DNA from 2 places in the Kitasatospora sp. NPDC058190 genome. Region 2 is predicted to be linked to the other one. Evidence: predicted binding sites of a transcription regulator. Region 2 holds the regulator's gene; the other holds the start of a gene.

Region 1 (6,735 bases), on a different contig from region 2:
CGGGGAAGATGAGGAGAGAGGCCTCCGCCATCATGGCTATCGACACTGCCGCACCCTCCCCCAGCCTTCGGCCGGGGGGACCCCCACCGGTCGACCTCGGCCCCGCCGCCGCCCTGTCCTGTCGGGAGTGCGGCACCCGCTTCCCGCTCGGCCCCAGCTTCGCCTGCCTGGAGTGCTTCGGGCCGCTGGAGATCGCGTACGAGTTCGGGAGCGAGCGGGCCGAGGAGCTGCGCAAGCGGATCGAGGCCGGTCCGGCCTCCATCTGGCGTTACGCGCCGCTGCTGCCGGTGCCCGCAGACGTGGCGTCCAAGCCGAACCTGAACCCGGGGTGGACCCCGCTGGTGAAGGCGGACAACCTGGGCCGGGAGCTCGGGTTCACCGCTCCGCTGCACGTGAAGGACGACTCCGGGAACCCGACGCACTCCTTCAAGGACCGGGTGGTGGCCTGCGCCATCGAGGCGGCGCGCGCGTTCGGGTACACCACGCTGTCCTGCTCCTCGACCGGCAACCTGGCCGGCGCGGTGGGCGCGGCGGCGGCCCGGGCCGGGTTCCGGTCCTGTGTCTTCATCCCGCACGACCTGGAGCAGGGCAAGGTCGTGATGGCCGGGGTGTACGGCGGCGAGCTGGTGGGCATCGAGGGCAACTACGACGACGTGAACCGCTTCTGCTCGGAGCTGATCGGGGACCCGGCCGGCGAGGGCTGGGGTTTCGTGAACGTCAACCTGCGTCCGTACTACGGCGAGGGCTCCAAGACGCTGGCCTACGAGATCTGCGAGCAGCTCGGCTGGCGGCTGCCGGAGCAGATCGTCATCCCGATCGCCTCGGGCTCGCAGCTGACGAAGATCGACAAGGGGTTGCAGGAGCTGATCAAGCTCGGCCTGGTGGAGGACCGGCCGTACCGGATCTTCGGCGCCCAGGCCGAGGGCTGCTCGCCGGTGTCGGCCGCGTTCAAGGCGGGCCGGGACGTGATCAAGCCGGTCAAGCCGGACACCATCGCCAAGTCGCTGGCGATCGGCAACCCGGCGGACGGTCCGTACGTGCTGGACATCGCCCGTCGGACCGGCGGGGCGGTCGAGGACGTCACGGACGAAGAGGTCGTGGCGGCGATCCGGCTGCTGGCCCGGACCGAGGGGATCTTCGCGGAGACCGCGGGCGGGGTGACCGTCGGCGTGCTGAAGAAGCTGGTCGAGACCGGTCAGCTGGACCCGGCCAAGGAGACCGTCGCGATCAACACCGGCGACGGCCTGAAGACGCTGGACGCCGTCTCCGACGCCGGGATGACCGCCGTCATCCGCCCGACGCTGGAGTCCTTCCGCTCCGCCGGTCTCGCGTCCGCCTGAACCACCCCCCACCCCCGCTAGGAGAGCCATGAGCGCCAAAGTCCGCATCCCCACCATCCTGCGCACCTACACCGGCGGCGCGGCCGAGGTGACCGCCGAGGGGGCCAGCCTGGCCGAGGTCATCGCCGACCTGGAGCAGAACCACGCGGGCATCTCCGCCCGGATCCTGGACGACACCGGGAAGCTGCGCCGCTTCGTCAACGTGTACGTGAACGACGACGACGTGCGGTTCGCCGAGGGCCTGGCGACCGAGATCAAGGACGGCGCGAACGTCTCGATCATCCCGGCGGTGGCCGGCGGCTGCTGAGCCGTCGCGTCCCGCTTCCCGGCCGCCCGTACGTACGGAATTCGACTCTCCGTATGTGCGGGCGGCCGCTGGCATTTCGGCGGGAATATTTCCGGGTCAAGTCGGAGTAGAGTGTGGCTCTGCTGGGAACGGGGCTTCCCTTCCGACTCGCGCAGTGCTTGGCCGGAGGTCGTCCGGACGCTGAGACCGACTCGCGTCCCGGGCCGTGAAACATGTCAGGCGGATGTCAGAATTCCTGCGGGGTTTTGGGTAATTCGTCCGCTATGTCCGGCAGGAAATGCCGATTTCACCCCGATTTGTTCGGCCTTGTCTCTTGACGGGGCTATGGAATTCCTGGCGGCTGGCCCTGTTGCAGAGGGCGTCGATCCGGATACATTCAGCGGCGGTCGGCGCAATCGACCGCCCATCGGAAGCCGTTCGGCTTTCTGTGCGGAGGATTGCGGCGTGCACGGCTGCGCTCAGGGGGGGTTCCCCGGGCCGGCCTTCAACCAGACCCGGGCCCGCGACCTGCGGGCACGTGAAGGGCCAGCACAGCACTAGGGGAGTTCGGAATGGCTCAGGGCACCGTCAAGTGGTTCAACGCGGAGAAGGGCTACGGCTTCATCGCGGTCGACGGTGGTGCGGACGTGTTCGTCCACTACAGCGCGATCCAGATGGACGGCTACCGCACCCTCGAGGAGGGCCAGCGGGTCGAGTTCGAGATCTCTCAGGGACAGAAGGGCCCGCAGGCGGACATGGTTCGCGCGGCGGTCTGACCCCTTCCGACTCCAGGAGCTCGGCGCGGCCCACCGCTGGTGGACCTCCTGCTTCTCGACGGGCCCGCACGACACGCGTCGTGCGGGCCCGTTCGCGTTCCCGTTCGCGTCCTCGTCCGCGCTCGCGGACGGGGCTCGACGGCGGCTCGCGGGTTGCCGATTGGGCTTGCACTCGACCACCCGGAGTGCTAATCATTGGCGTTAGCACTCACAGCGTGAGAGTGACAGCGGACCGGGTCGGTGAGGCCCCCGGGAGCGGTAGGGGAATGGACCCCCGCACACCAGGGCCGTCCGTCGCGGGCACCCCTTGGTCCGAGCAGTCGACCGTGTCCCGGAGGACCACTTCAGATGGCCAAGATCATCGCCTTTGATGAGGAAGCTCGCCGCGGCCTTGAGCGTGGCATGAACCAGCTCGCCGACGCAGTGAAGGTCACGCTCGGCCCCAAGGGTCGCAACGTCGTGCTGGAGAAGAAGTGGGGCGCCCCCACGATCACCAACGACGGTGTCTCCATCGCCAAGGAGATCGAGCTCGAGGACCCGTACGAGAAGATCGGTGCGGAGCTCGTCAAGGAGGTCGCCAAGAAGACGGACGACGTCGCGGGTGACGGCACCACCACCGCCACCGTGCTGGCCCAGGCCCTGGTTCGCGAGGGTCTGCGCAATGTCGCCGCCGGCGCCAACCCGATGGCCCTGAAGCGCGGCATCGAGAAGGCCGTCGCCGCCGTCTCGGACCAGCTGCTGGCCCAGGCCAAGGACGTGGAGACCAAGGAGCAGATCGCCTCCACCGCCTCCATCTCCGCCGCTGACACCCAGATCGGCGAGCTCATCGCCGAGGCCATGGACAAGGTCGGCAAGGAAGGCGTCATCACCGTCGAGGAGAGCAACACCTTCGGTCTGGAGCTCGAGCTCACCGAGGGCATGCGCTTCGACAAGGGCTACATCTCCGCCTACTTCGCCACCGACCTGGAGCGCATGGAGGCGACCTTCGAGGACCCGTACATCCTCATCGCCAACTCCAAGATCGGCTCGGTCAAGGACCTGCTCCCGCTGCTGGAGAAGGTCATGCAGAGCGGCAAGCCGCTCGTCATCATCGCCGAGGACGTCGAGGGCGAGGCCCTGTCGACCCTGGTCGTGAACAAGATCCGCGGCACCTTCAAGTCCGTCGCCGTCAAGGCCCCGGGCTTCGGCGACCGCCGCAAGGCCATGCTCGGCGACATCGCCATCCTCACCGGCGGCACCGTGATCTCCGAGGAGGTCGGCCTCAAGCTGGAGAACGCCGGCATCGACCTGCTGGGCACCGCCCGCAAGGTGGTCATCACCAAGGACGAGACCACCATCGTCGACGGTGGCGGCGACAGCGAGCAGGTCGCCGGTCGCGTGAACCAGATCCGTGCCGAGATCGAGAACAGCGACTCGGACTACGACCGCGAGAAGCTCCAGGAGCGCCTCGCCAAGCTGGCCGGCGGCGTGGCCGTCATCAAGGCCGGCGCGGCCACCGAGGTGGAGCTCAAGGAGCGCAAGCACCGCATCGAGGACGCCGTCCGCAACGCCAAGGCCGCCGTCGAGGAGGGCATCGTCGCCGGTGGTGGCGTCGCCCTGCTGCAGGCCGGTGTCGCCTTCGACAAGCTGGAGCTGGACGGCGACGAGGCCACCGGTGCCAACATCGTCAAGGTCGCGCTGGAGGCCCCGATCAAGCAGATCGCGACCAACGCCGGCCTGGAGGGTGGCGTCGTGGTGGAGAAGGTGCGCAACCTCCCCGCCGGTCACGGCCTGAACGCCGCCACCAACGAGTACGTCGACCTGGTCGCCGCGGGCATCATCGACCCGGCCAAGGTCACCCGCTCCGCGCTGCAGAACGCCGCCTCCATCGCGGCGCTGTTCCTCACCACCGAGGCCGTCATCGCCGACAAGCCGGAGAAGGCCGCCGCGGCCGCCGGCGGCGGCATGCCGGGCGGTGACATGGACTTCTGATCCTGATCGCTTCGATCGGATCGGTTGATTCCTCGTCCGCGTGGGCGGCTCCCTTCGGGGGGCCGCCCACGCGGCGTTTTCGCGCATCGACGGAGAATGGACGGATGGCTGACATCGAGACCGCCCTGCACAACGCGCGGGCACTGATCCTGGCCGACCTCACCGCGCGCGACGTGGCGGACGCCGCCGTCGTCTCGCTGGTGGAGCAGGCCGTCACGCACCGCCGCTGGTGGCTGGAGCAGTGGCCGGACGGCACCGAGTACGTGCTCGGGCTGGTCGCCCAGGACGTCCAGGACGCGCTACTGGAGGCGTACGGGCGGTGGCCGCTGTGCACCGCCTGCGCGGCCGACGGGGACCCGCACGCGCTGAGCGTGGAGCCGGAGTTGGGGCCGGAGCCGCACTGGGTGTGCGGCAAGCACGGCTCGGTGGTGGCGCCGGTGGGGGAACTGGTCTAGTTCTCCAGCCGCTTGAGCTCGGCCGTCAGGTTGGTGCGGGCGGCCGCGGTGAAGCGCTCGCGGGCGACGGGGGTGCGGTAGAGCGCCGGGAGCGCGAGGAGTTGGCGCAGCACGGCGGCCCGGCCCGCGCGGAAGTCCGGCTCCGGGACGAAGTCGTACTCCGCCCGGACGGCGGCCGCGTACGCCGCGTACGCCTCGGGGGAGCCGCCGAGGACGGCGAGGTCCGCGTCGCAGAGCACCTCGCCGTCGCGGTCGCCCGGGGAGGGGTCGTGGGTGACGGTGAGCAGGACGAGCCGTTCGACCTCGGCGACCCGCCCGGCGGGCAGGCCGGCGGCGGTCAGCGCGCGGACGGCCAGGGCGGCGCTGCGCTCCTCGTTCTCGGTGCGGTCGGGCCGGTAGACGGCGTCGTGGAACCAGGCGGCGAGCCGGACGGCGTCCGGGTCGGCGGCGTGCCCGGCGAGCTCGTCGACGTGCCGTAGGACCGCGCGCAGGTGCTCGGGGGTGTGGTAGCGGCGCTGCGGCTCCGACCAGCGGCGCAGCAGCTCCCGTCCGTACGGTTCGGGGTCGTCGCCGGCGCCGCAGTGGTGCAGCAGGGCGGTCCAGGCGGGGAGCAGGTCCTCGGTCGCGGTGGGCATGCGGCTCATTCTGTCGGCTGGTTCGGGTGGACGGTATATGCCGGTCAGCGATATATATAGACGCATGACAGAACGCTCCATGCAGGAGCCGACGCTGCTTCTGCTCACCGCGCTGGCCGACGCCCCGAGGCACGGCTACGCGCTCATCCAGGAAATCGCCGCGATCTCGGACGGCCGGGTCACGATGCGCACCGGCACGCTCTACGGCGCGCTCGACCGGCTGCTGGGCCAGGGCCTGATCGAGGTCGCCGCCGAGGAGGTCGTGGACGGCCGCGCCCGGCGCACCTACGCGCTGACCGACGCCGGTCGGGGCGCGCTGGCCACCGAGGCCGAGCGGCTGCGGGCCGTGGCCACCGAGGCCGAGCGCCGACTCTCCGTCGCCGTTGTCCGTCCGAGGGTCAGGGGGGCCTTCGCATGAATGAATCGACTGTTGCCGTACGGACCGCGCTGGCGCTCTACCCGGGCCGCTACCGCCGCGAGCGCGGCGACGAGCTAGCCGTCGTCTTCGCCGACACCACGGCGGAGGCGGGCAGGTTCGCCAAGGTCCGGGAGCTCTTCGACCTGGGTGCGTACGGGCTGCGGATGCGGACCGGGCTGACCTCGACCTCGCCGGGCGGGCGGCTGGCGGCGCTGACCGCGCCGCTCGCGGCCGGGGCGGTGGCGGGGATCGCGGCGGTGATGATGTACGCGGACGAGGGTGGGTACCAGGCTCCGAATTCCACGCGGGTGCTGCTGAGCCTGCTGGCCTTCTGGGTGTTGAACGGGTCGGCGGTGCTCTCGGCCGGCGCGGTGCTGCTCGGGCGGTGGACGGCGGCCCGGCTGCTCGCCGGGGCGACGGCCCTCGCGGTGGTGGCGGACCTGCTGCTGCAGCTGAGGGCGTCGATCGGCGGTGGGCTCTGGGAACTCCTCTACGACTTCCAGTGGGACGGGCCGTTCCTGCTCTGGGCCCTGGTGCTGCTGGCCGCGCCGCGCGACGCGCTGCCGTCGCCGACCTGGCGGGAGCGGGGCATGGTGGTGGCGGCGGCGCTGTCGAGCCCCTTCCTGGTGCTCTCGACCTCCTTCTACCGCAGCTGGCACCACCTGGACCTGCCGTGGCGGGCCGCGATGGTCTGCGTTCCGCTGCTGATGGCGCTGACCGCGCTGCGCGGGTGGTACGTGGTGGCCGTTCCGGGGCTCGCCGCGCTGCCGTGGACACTGAGCGTCAACCTCAACGCGATCTGGCAGCAGGTCGGTGGGACGTGGCGGCTGCTGCCGATGGCCGCGGTGACGGTC
Region 2 (6,735 bases):
GCGCACCGACAGGAAGGCCAGGTAGCGGCCGTCCGCGGTGAAGGCGGGCGAGGTGTCGACGAACCGCTGCTGGGTGACCTCGCTGACGGTGCGGGTGGCCAGGTCCGCCAGCACGATCTGGCGCAGCGAGTACGGGCCCATCCGGTGCACCGGGCGGGACCAGGCCAGCCAGGCCGAGTCCGGGCTGAACGCCAGCCCGCCGACCTCGCCGTCGGTGCTGCGCTCCAGCTCGTGCACGGCGCCGTCGGCCAGCGCCACCAGCAGCACCCGGCCGTCGTGCACGCCGAGCGCGGCCTGCTTGCCGTCCGGGGAGACCACCAGCGAGTTGACCCGGCCGAGCTGCCCGGCGGCCAGCCGGCGCCGCTCGGCGCCGTGGACGGCGGGGGCGTACTCCAAGGCGTCCTCGCCCTCCGCGTCGGACACCCACAGCACGCCCTGGCCGCCGTCCTCGCCCGGCACCACCCGGGCCAGCCGCGCGCGCACGCCCGGGGTCTCGTCCAGCACCCGGGCCGGGCCCTCCCGGTGGGTCAGCCAGTGCACGCTGCCGCGCACCACCACCGCGCCGGCCCGACCGGTGCGGTCGGGGGAGACGGACTCCAGCCAGTGCGCGGTGTGCACCGGGCGGGGGCGGCGGCCGGTGCGCGGGCCGGCCAGCCGGATGTCCAGGCGGCGCGGCTCGGCGGTGTCCAGGTCGTCCAGCAGCCAGAGGTCGCCGGCCCGGTGGAGGACGACCCTGGTGCCGTCGGTGGTGGCGTTGCGGGCGTAGAAGCCGTCCGGGTCACCGGTGTGGCGGCGCAGGTCGGAGCCGTCCGGGCGGCTGGACCACAGCTCGCCGACGCCCTCGTGGTCGGACAGGAAGGCGATCCGACTGCCGTGCGGGGAGCCGGCCACCCACAGCGGGGAGTCGAGCTGCCCGTCCAACTCCTCGTGCACGCGCCTGAATTCGTCCTGCCCGAGCCACAACTTGCCGGCCCGGCCACCTCGGTAGCGCTTCCACCAGGCCGGCTCGCGGTTGTTGACGGTGACCAGCAGCACGCGGTCCCCGTCCGGCTCGAAGGCGAGCCCGCCGACCGGCCCGTACGGCAGCCGCACCGGCTCACCGCCGTCCAGCGGCACCGCGTGCGCCCAGCAGCGCCGCACGCCGGACTCGCCCGCGCCGGTGGTGGCGATCGGACGCCCGTCGGCGGTCCAGCCCTGCACCCGGGTCTCGGCGTTGCCCCAGTACGTCAGCCGCCGGGACGGACCGCCGTCCACCGGCACCACGTGCACCTCGGGGGCGCCGTCCCGGGTGGAGGAGAAGGCGATGTGCCGCCCGTCCGGCGAGAACCGGGGGTGGTGCACCGGCAGGTGATCGGCCGTCAGCCGCCAGGCCCGCCCGCCGTCCAGCGGGGCCAGCCAGACGTCGTCCTCGGCGACGAAGGTGACCAGGTCACCGTGCAGATGGGGATGGCGCAGATAGGCGCCCGCGGAGGTGCTCAGGGAGTCCGTCACCCGGTCAGCGTAAGCAGGCACGGGTACGAGCCGCTCCGTTTTCCCGAGACTCCCGGCGGGCGCACGGGTAGCGCGGGAAGCCCTACGACCAGCGGCCGGTGCGCCCCAGCAGCAGCGCCCCGGCGGCCACCCCGGCGGTGGAGGTGCGCAGCACCGACGGGCCCAGCCGGTACGGCTTCGCGCCCGCCTCGGCGAAGGCGGCCAGCTCCTCCGGGGAGATCCCGCCCTCCGGGCCGACCACCAGCACGATGTCCCCGCCGGCGGGCAGCGCGGCGTGCGCCAGCGGCTCGGCGCCCTCCTCGTGCAGCACGGCGGCGAAGGCGGCCTGCGCCAGCAGCGGGGTCAGCTGCCGGGTGGTCATCGCCTCGCGCACCTCGGGGAAGCGCAGCCGGCGGGACTGCTTGCCCGCCTCCCGGGCGGTGGCCCGCCACTTGGCGAGCGCCTTGGCTCCGCGCTCGCCCTTCCACTGGGTGATGCAGCGCGAGGCCGCCCAGGGGACCACCACGTCCACGCCGACCTCGGTCATGGTCTCCACGGCCAGCTCGCCGCGGTCGCCCTTGGGCAGCGCCTGGACGACGACGATCCGCGGCGCCGGCTCCGGCTCCCGGCGCACGGCGGTCACCGTGACGTCGATCGCGTCCTTGCCGAACACCTCGGCGACCGTCCCGTCCGCCCCGAGCCCCAGCCCGTCCGCCAGGGTCACCGCCTCACCGGCCGTCAGCCGCTTCACCGCCGCCGCGTGCCGCCCCTCCGCCCCGTCCAGGCGCACCAGCGCCCCGGGCGCGGCGGCGGCGATCCGCTCGGTCTCGACGACGAAGACGGGCGCGGTCATGAGAGGGAACCTCCAGGAATGGAACGGAAACGCGAAAGAGGTGCCGGGGAGCTGCCCCCGGCACCCCTTCCCGGACGACTACCGGCCGTTGAAGGCGTCCTTCAGGCGCGAGAACAGGCCCTGCTGGCCCGGCGCGAACTGGCCGGACGGGCGCTCCTCGCCGCGCAGTATGGCGAGCCGGCGCAGCAGCTCCTCCTGCTCGGCGTCGAGCTTGGTGGGCGTCTGCACCTCGACGTGCACTATCAGGTCGCCCCGGCCGCCCCCGCGCAGGTGGGTGATGCCCCGGCCGTGCAGCGGGATCGACTGGCCGGACTGGGTGCCGGGCCGGATGTCGACCTCCTCCAGCCCGTCCAGGGTCTGCAGCGGCACCTGGGTGCCGAGCGCGGCGGCCGTCATCGGGATGGTGACGGTGCAGTGCAGGTCGTCCCCGCGCCGCTGGAAGACGCTGTGGGTGGTCTCGGCGATCTCGACGTACAGGTCGCCGGCCGGGCCGCCGCCGGGGCCGACCTCGCCCTCGCCGGCCAGCTGGATCCGGGTGCCGTTGTCGACACCGGCCGGGATCTTGACGGTCAGGGTGCGGCGGGCGCGGACCCGGCCGTCGCCGGCGCACTCGGGGCACGGGGTCGGCACGACGGTGCCGAAGCCCTGGCACTGCGGGCAGGGGCGGGAGGTCATGACCTGCCCCAGGAAGGAGCGGGTGACCTGGGAGACCTCACCCTTGCCGCGGCACATGTCGCAGGTCTGCGCGGAGGTGCCGGGGGCCGCGCCCTCGCCGTTGCAGGTGGTGCAGGTGACGGCGGTGTCGACCTGGAGTTCCTTGGTGGTGCCGAAGGCGGCCTCCTCCAGGGTGATCTCCAGCCGGATCATGGCGTCCTGGCCGCGGCGGGTGCGCGAGCGCGGGCCGCGCTGGCCGGCCGCGGCGCCGAAGAAGGCGTCCATGATGTCGGAGAAGCCGAAGCCCGCCGCGCCGGCGCCGAAGCCGCCCGCGCCGCCGCCGCCCGGTGAGAGCGGGTCGCCGCCGAGGTCGTAGACCTGGCGCTTCTGCGGATCGGAGAGCACCTCGTAAGCGGCGTTGATCTCCTTGAACCGCTCCTGCGTCTTCGGGTCCGGGTTGACGTCCGGGTGCAGTTCGCGTGCCAGGCGCCGGAACGCCTTCTTGATCTCGTCCTGCCCCGCATCCCGTCGGACGCCGAGTACCGCGTAGTAGTCCGTGGCCACCAAATGCTCCGCTTGTTCCGCCTGTAGTAGTGCGACTGGACACCACCGTCAGTTCTGACGGTGGTTGCTTGCTACGACTCGGCCAGGATCTGACCCACGTACCGTGCCACCGCCCGCACCGCCCCCATTGTGCCCGGGTAGTCCATCCGGGTCGGACCGATCACACCGAGTTTGGCCACGCTCTCGTCGCCCGAACCGTAGCCGACCGACACCACCGAGGTGGAATTCAGCCCTTCGTACGCAATCTCGCGCCCGATCCGGACCGTCATCCCGGCGTCCCCGGTCTCACCCAGGAGGCGGAGCAGGACGACCTGCTCCTCCAGGGCCTCCAGCACCGGCTGGATGGTGAGCGGGAAGTCGTGGCCGAAACGCGTCAGGTTGGCCGTGCCGGCCAGCATGATCCGCTCCTCGTTCTGCTCGGCCAGCGCCTCGAACAGCGTCGCCAGGACCGTACTGACCGTCGGCCGGTCGATCTGCTCGAACGTGGCCGGCAGTTCCTCCAGCAGCCCCGGGACGTCCGGCAGCCGCTGGCCGGCGGCCCGGACGTTGATCCGCGCCCGCAGGTCCGCCAGGACCGTCTCACCGACCGTGCCCGGGCAGTCGACCATCCGCTGCTCGACCCGGCCGGTGTTGGTGATCAGGACCAGCATCACCTTCGCCGGGGCCAGCGCCACCAGCTCGATGTGCCGGACGGTGGAGCGGGTCAGCGAGGGGTACTGCACCACGGCGACCTGCCGGGTCAGCTGGGCGAGCAGCCGCACCGTGCGGGCGACCACGTCGTCCAGGTCGACGGCGCCGTCCAGGAAGTGCCGGATCGCCCGGCGCTCCGGGGCGCTCATCGGCTTGATCTCGGCGAGCTTGTCGACGAACAGCCGGTAGCCCTTGTCGGTGGGGATGCGCCCGGCACTGGTGTGCGGCTGGTGGATGTAGCCCTCCTCCTCCAGCGCCGCCATGTCGTTGCGCACGGTCGCCGGGGAGACTCCGAGGTTGTGCCGTTCCACCAGGGCCTTGGAGCCGACCGGCTCCTCGGTGCCCACGTAGTCCTGGACGATGGCACGCAGAACGGCGAGCTTGCGCTCGTCCAGCTGGCGGACCTCACCGGCCATGGGCACGCACCTCCGTCTTCGCACGTTGTCCGTCTGTGATGCTGCGGGCCGCTCCTGGAGGACCCCGACCCTGGCACTCTGCGCACACGAGTGCCAAAACCGTACCTGCCAGTGTAAGGCCCGGGTCCTGTCCCAGGAACGGCCCGGCCGGAGTGATCCTGCCCGCAGTCCCGGGGCACGGCCCCTTCCGCCGCAACTCGCGGCGCGGGGGTGGTGCCCTGGGGCCGTCCGGGTGGCAGCATCGAAAGCGACGGCGAACGGAGGAGCAAGAGATGTCGAGCTCGGGCCAGCACACCCGTTTCGCGCCCGATCGCGGCCTGACCAGCCGCATGGTCGCGACGATGTTCGTGATCGGGCTGCTGTACGTCGGTTTCACGGGCCTGCTGATCGCGCTGCTGCGCGGGGCCTGGCCGCTGATCGTGCTGATCTCCGGCGGGCTGTTCGTGGCCCAGTTCTGGTTCAGCGACAAGATCACCGAACGGGCGATGGGCGCCCACCAGGTGACCGAGGAGCAGTACCCGCAGCTGCACGGCACCATCGACCGGCTCTGCGCCCTGGCCGACATGCCCAAGCCCCGTGTGGCGGTCGCCGACAACGACATGCCGAACGCCTTCGCCACCGGCCGCAACCCGCAGAACGCCGTGGTCTGCGTCACCACCGGCCTGCTGCGCCGGCTCGAACCCGAGGAGCTGGAAGGCGTCCTGGCGCACGAGCTGTCGCACGTCGCCCACCGGGACGTCGCGGTGATGACCATCGCCGGCTTCCTCGGCGTGCTCGCCGGGGCGATGACCCGGATCGCCATGTACGGCGGGTTCATGGGCGGCGGGCGCAACAACAACGACCAGAACACGGCCATCGCGGCGCTGGTCATCCCCCTGGTGTCGATGGTCGTCTACGCGATCAGCTTCCTGCTCACCCGGCTGCTCTCCCGCTACCGCGAGCTGGCCGCCGACCGGGCCGCCGCCCAGCTCACGGGTCGGCCCAGTGCCCTGGCCTCGGCCCTGACCAAGGTGACCGGGCAGATCGCGGCCATCCCCACCGAGGACCTGCGCAAGTCGCAGCCGTACAACGCCTTCTACTTCGCCCCCGCGCTGAGCGCCCGGGAGACCGCCTCCCAGCTGCTCTCCACCCACCCGACGCTGGAGAAGCGGCTGGCGCAGCTGGCGAAGATCTCCGAGCAGCTCGGCCGCTGATTCCCGTTGAGGAAAGGACCACCGTGGGATTCCTGGACGCCCTGTTCGGCCGCAGCAAGCCCGTCAAGCCCGACCTCGACCAGCTGTTCGGCGTGCCGTCCGCCGCGCTCACCCTGGAGGCCGGGGCCGGGTTCCTCCCCACCGGGCTCGGCTCGGTCTGCTTCGCGGCCGTCGAGGGCGCGGCCTTCGTCCAGGTCGAGCAGCAGGTCCGGGCGCTGCTGGACGCCGACACCGAGCGCGGCGGCGTACCGGTGGAGGCCTCCAAGGACGGCTACGGCTACTCCTGGCTGCTCGCCCGGCACCAGCCCGGGGAGCTGCCGGAGCTGGTGAACGACCTGCACGCGGTCAACAGCGAGCTGGAGGCGAACGGCTTCGGGCCGCAGCTGCTCTGCTCGCTGGTCTGCTTCCGGAACGGCGAGGGGCAGTCGCTGGCCCTCGTCTACCTCTACAAGCGCGGCAGCTTCTACCCCTTCGCCCCGATGCCCGGTGGCGGGGAGCGGCGCAACAGCCCGCTGGAGCTGCAGGTCAACGCGATGCTGGGGAACGACCTGCGGCTGGAGAAGGACCTGAGCCGCTGGTTCCCGGTCTGGGGCGCGCCGGGGCTCTGACGGTCCGTCCGTATAGTCGCCTCCATGCGCAGCCACCAGTACGGGCCCGACCTCACTCCGCCGTGGAAGAAGCAGCAGCCGGCGCCCGAGGTGCCCGCCGAGCGGGACCTGGTGGTCGAGGAGGCCGCCACCGGCTTCTGCGGGGCGGTGGTGCGCTGCGAGAAGACCGCCGAGGGGGTCACCGTCACCCTGGAGGACCGTTTCGGCAAGCACCGGGTCTTCCCCCTGGTCCCGCGCGGCTTCCTGCTGGAGGGCAAGGTCGTCACCCTGGTCCGCCCCAGCGGCCC

Evidence for each region. Region 2 encodes HrcA, which represses chaperone genes, less so after heat shock. Its sites were predicted from a motif close to TTNGCACTCNGNNNNNCNGAGTGCNAA; they were not measured.
Region 1: a site for HrcA is predicted at 2,568-2,594, ahead of groL (chaperonin GroEL). Genes of this name have one in related genera too.

The regions. Positions count from the first base shown of each region.
Region 1 covers NZ_JBHVVI010000016.1:7,246-13,980, forward strand. Annotated here, with positions in the region: SAM riboswitch class I at 1-15, shown strand, start outside; gene thrC (threonine synthase) at 33-1,340, shown strand; gene ACFVWU_RS10070 (MoaD/ThiS family protein) at 1,369-1,647, shown strand; gene ACFVWU_RS10075 (cold-shock protein) at 2,199-2,402, shown strand; gene groL (chaperonin GroEL) at 2,751-4,373, shown strand; gene ACFVWU_RS10085 (hypothetical protein) at 4,478-4,828, shown strand; gene ACFVWU_RS10090 (hypothetical protein) at 4,825-5,463, opposite strand; gene ACFVWU_RS10095 (PadR family transcriptional regulator) at 5,528-5,881, shown strand; gene ACFVWU_RS10100 (hypothetical protein) at 5,878-6,735, shown strand, end outside.
Region 2 covers NZ_JBHVVI010000053.1:14,665-21,399, reverse strand. Annotated here, with positions in the region: gene ACFVWU_RS23615 (S41 family peptidase) at 1-1,491, opposite strand, end outside; gene ACFVWU_RS23610 (16S rRNA (uracil(1498)-N(3))-methyltransferase) at 1,574-2,323, opposite strand; gene dnaJ (molecular chaperone DnaJ) at 2,402-3,541, opposite strand; gene hrcA (heat-inducible transcriptional repressor HrcA) at 3,613-4,647, opposite strand; gene htpX (zinc metalloprotease HtpX) at 4,920-5,840, shown strand; gene ACFVWU_RS23590 (hypothetical protein) at 5,864-6,448, shown strand; gene ACFVWU_RS23585 (DUF3097 domain-containing protein) at 6,473-6,735, shown strand, end outside.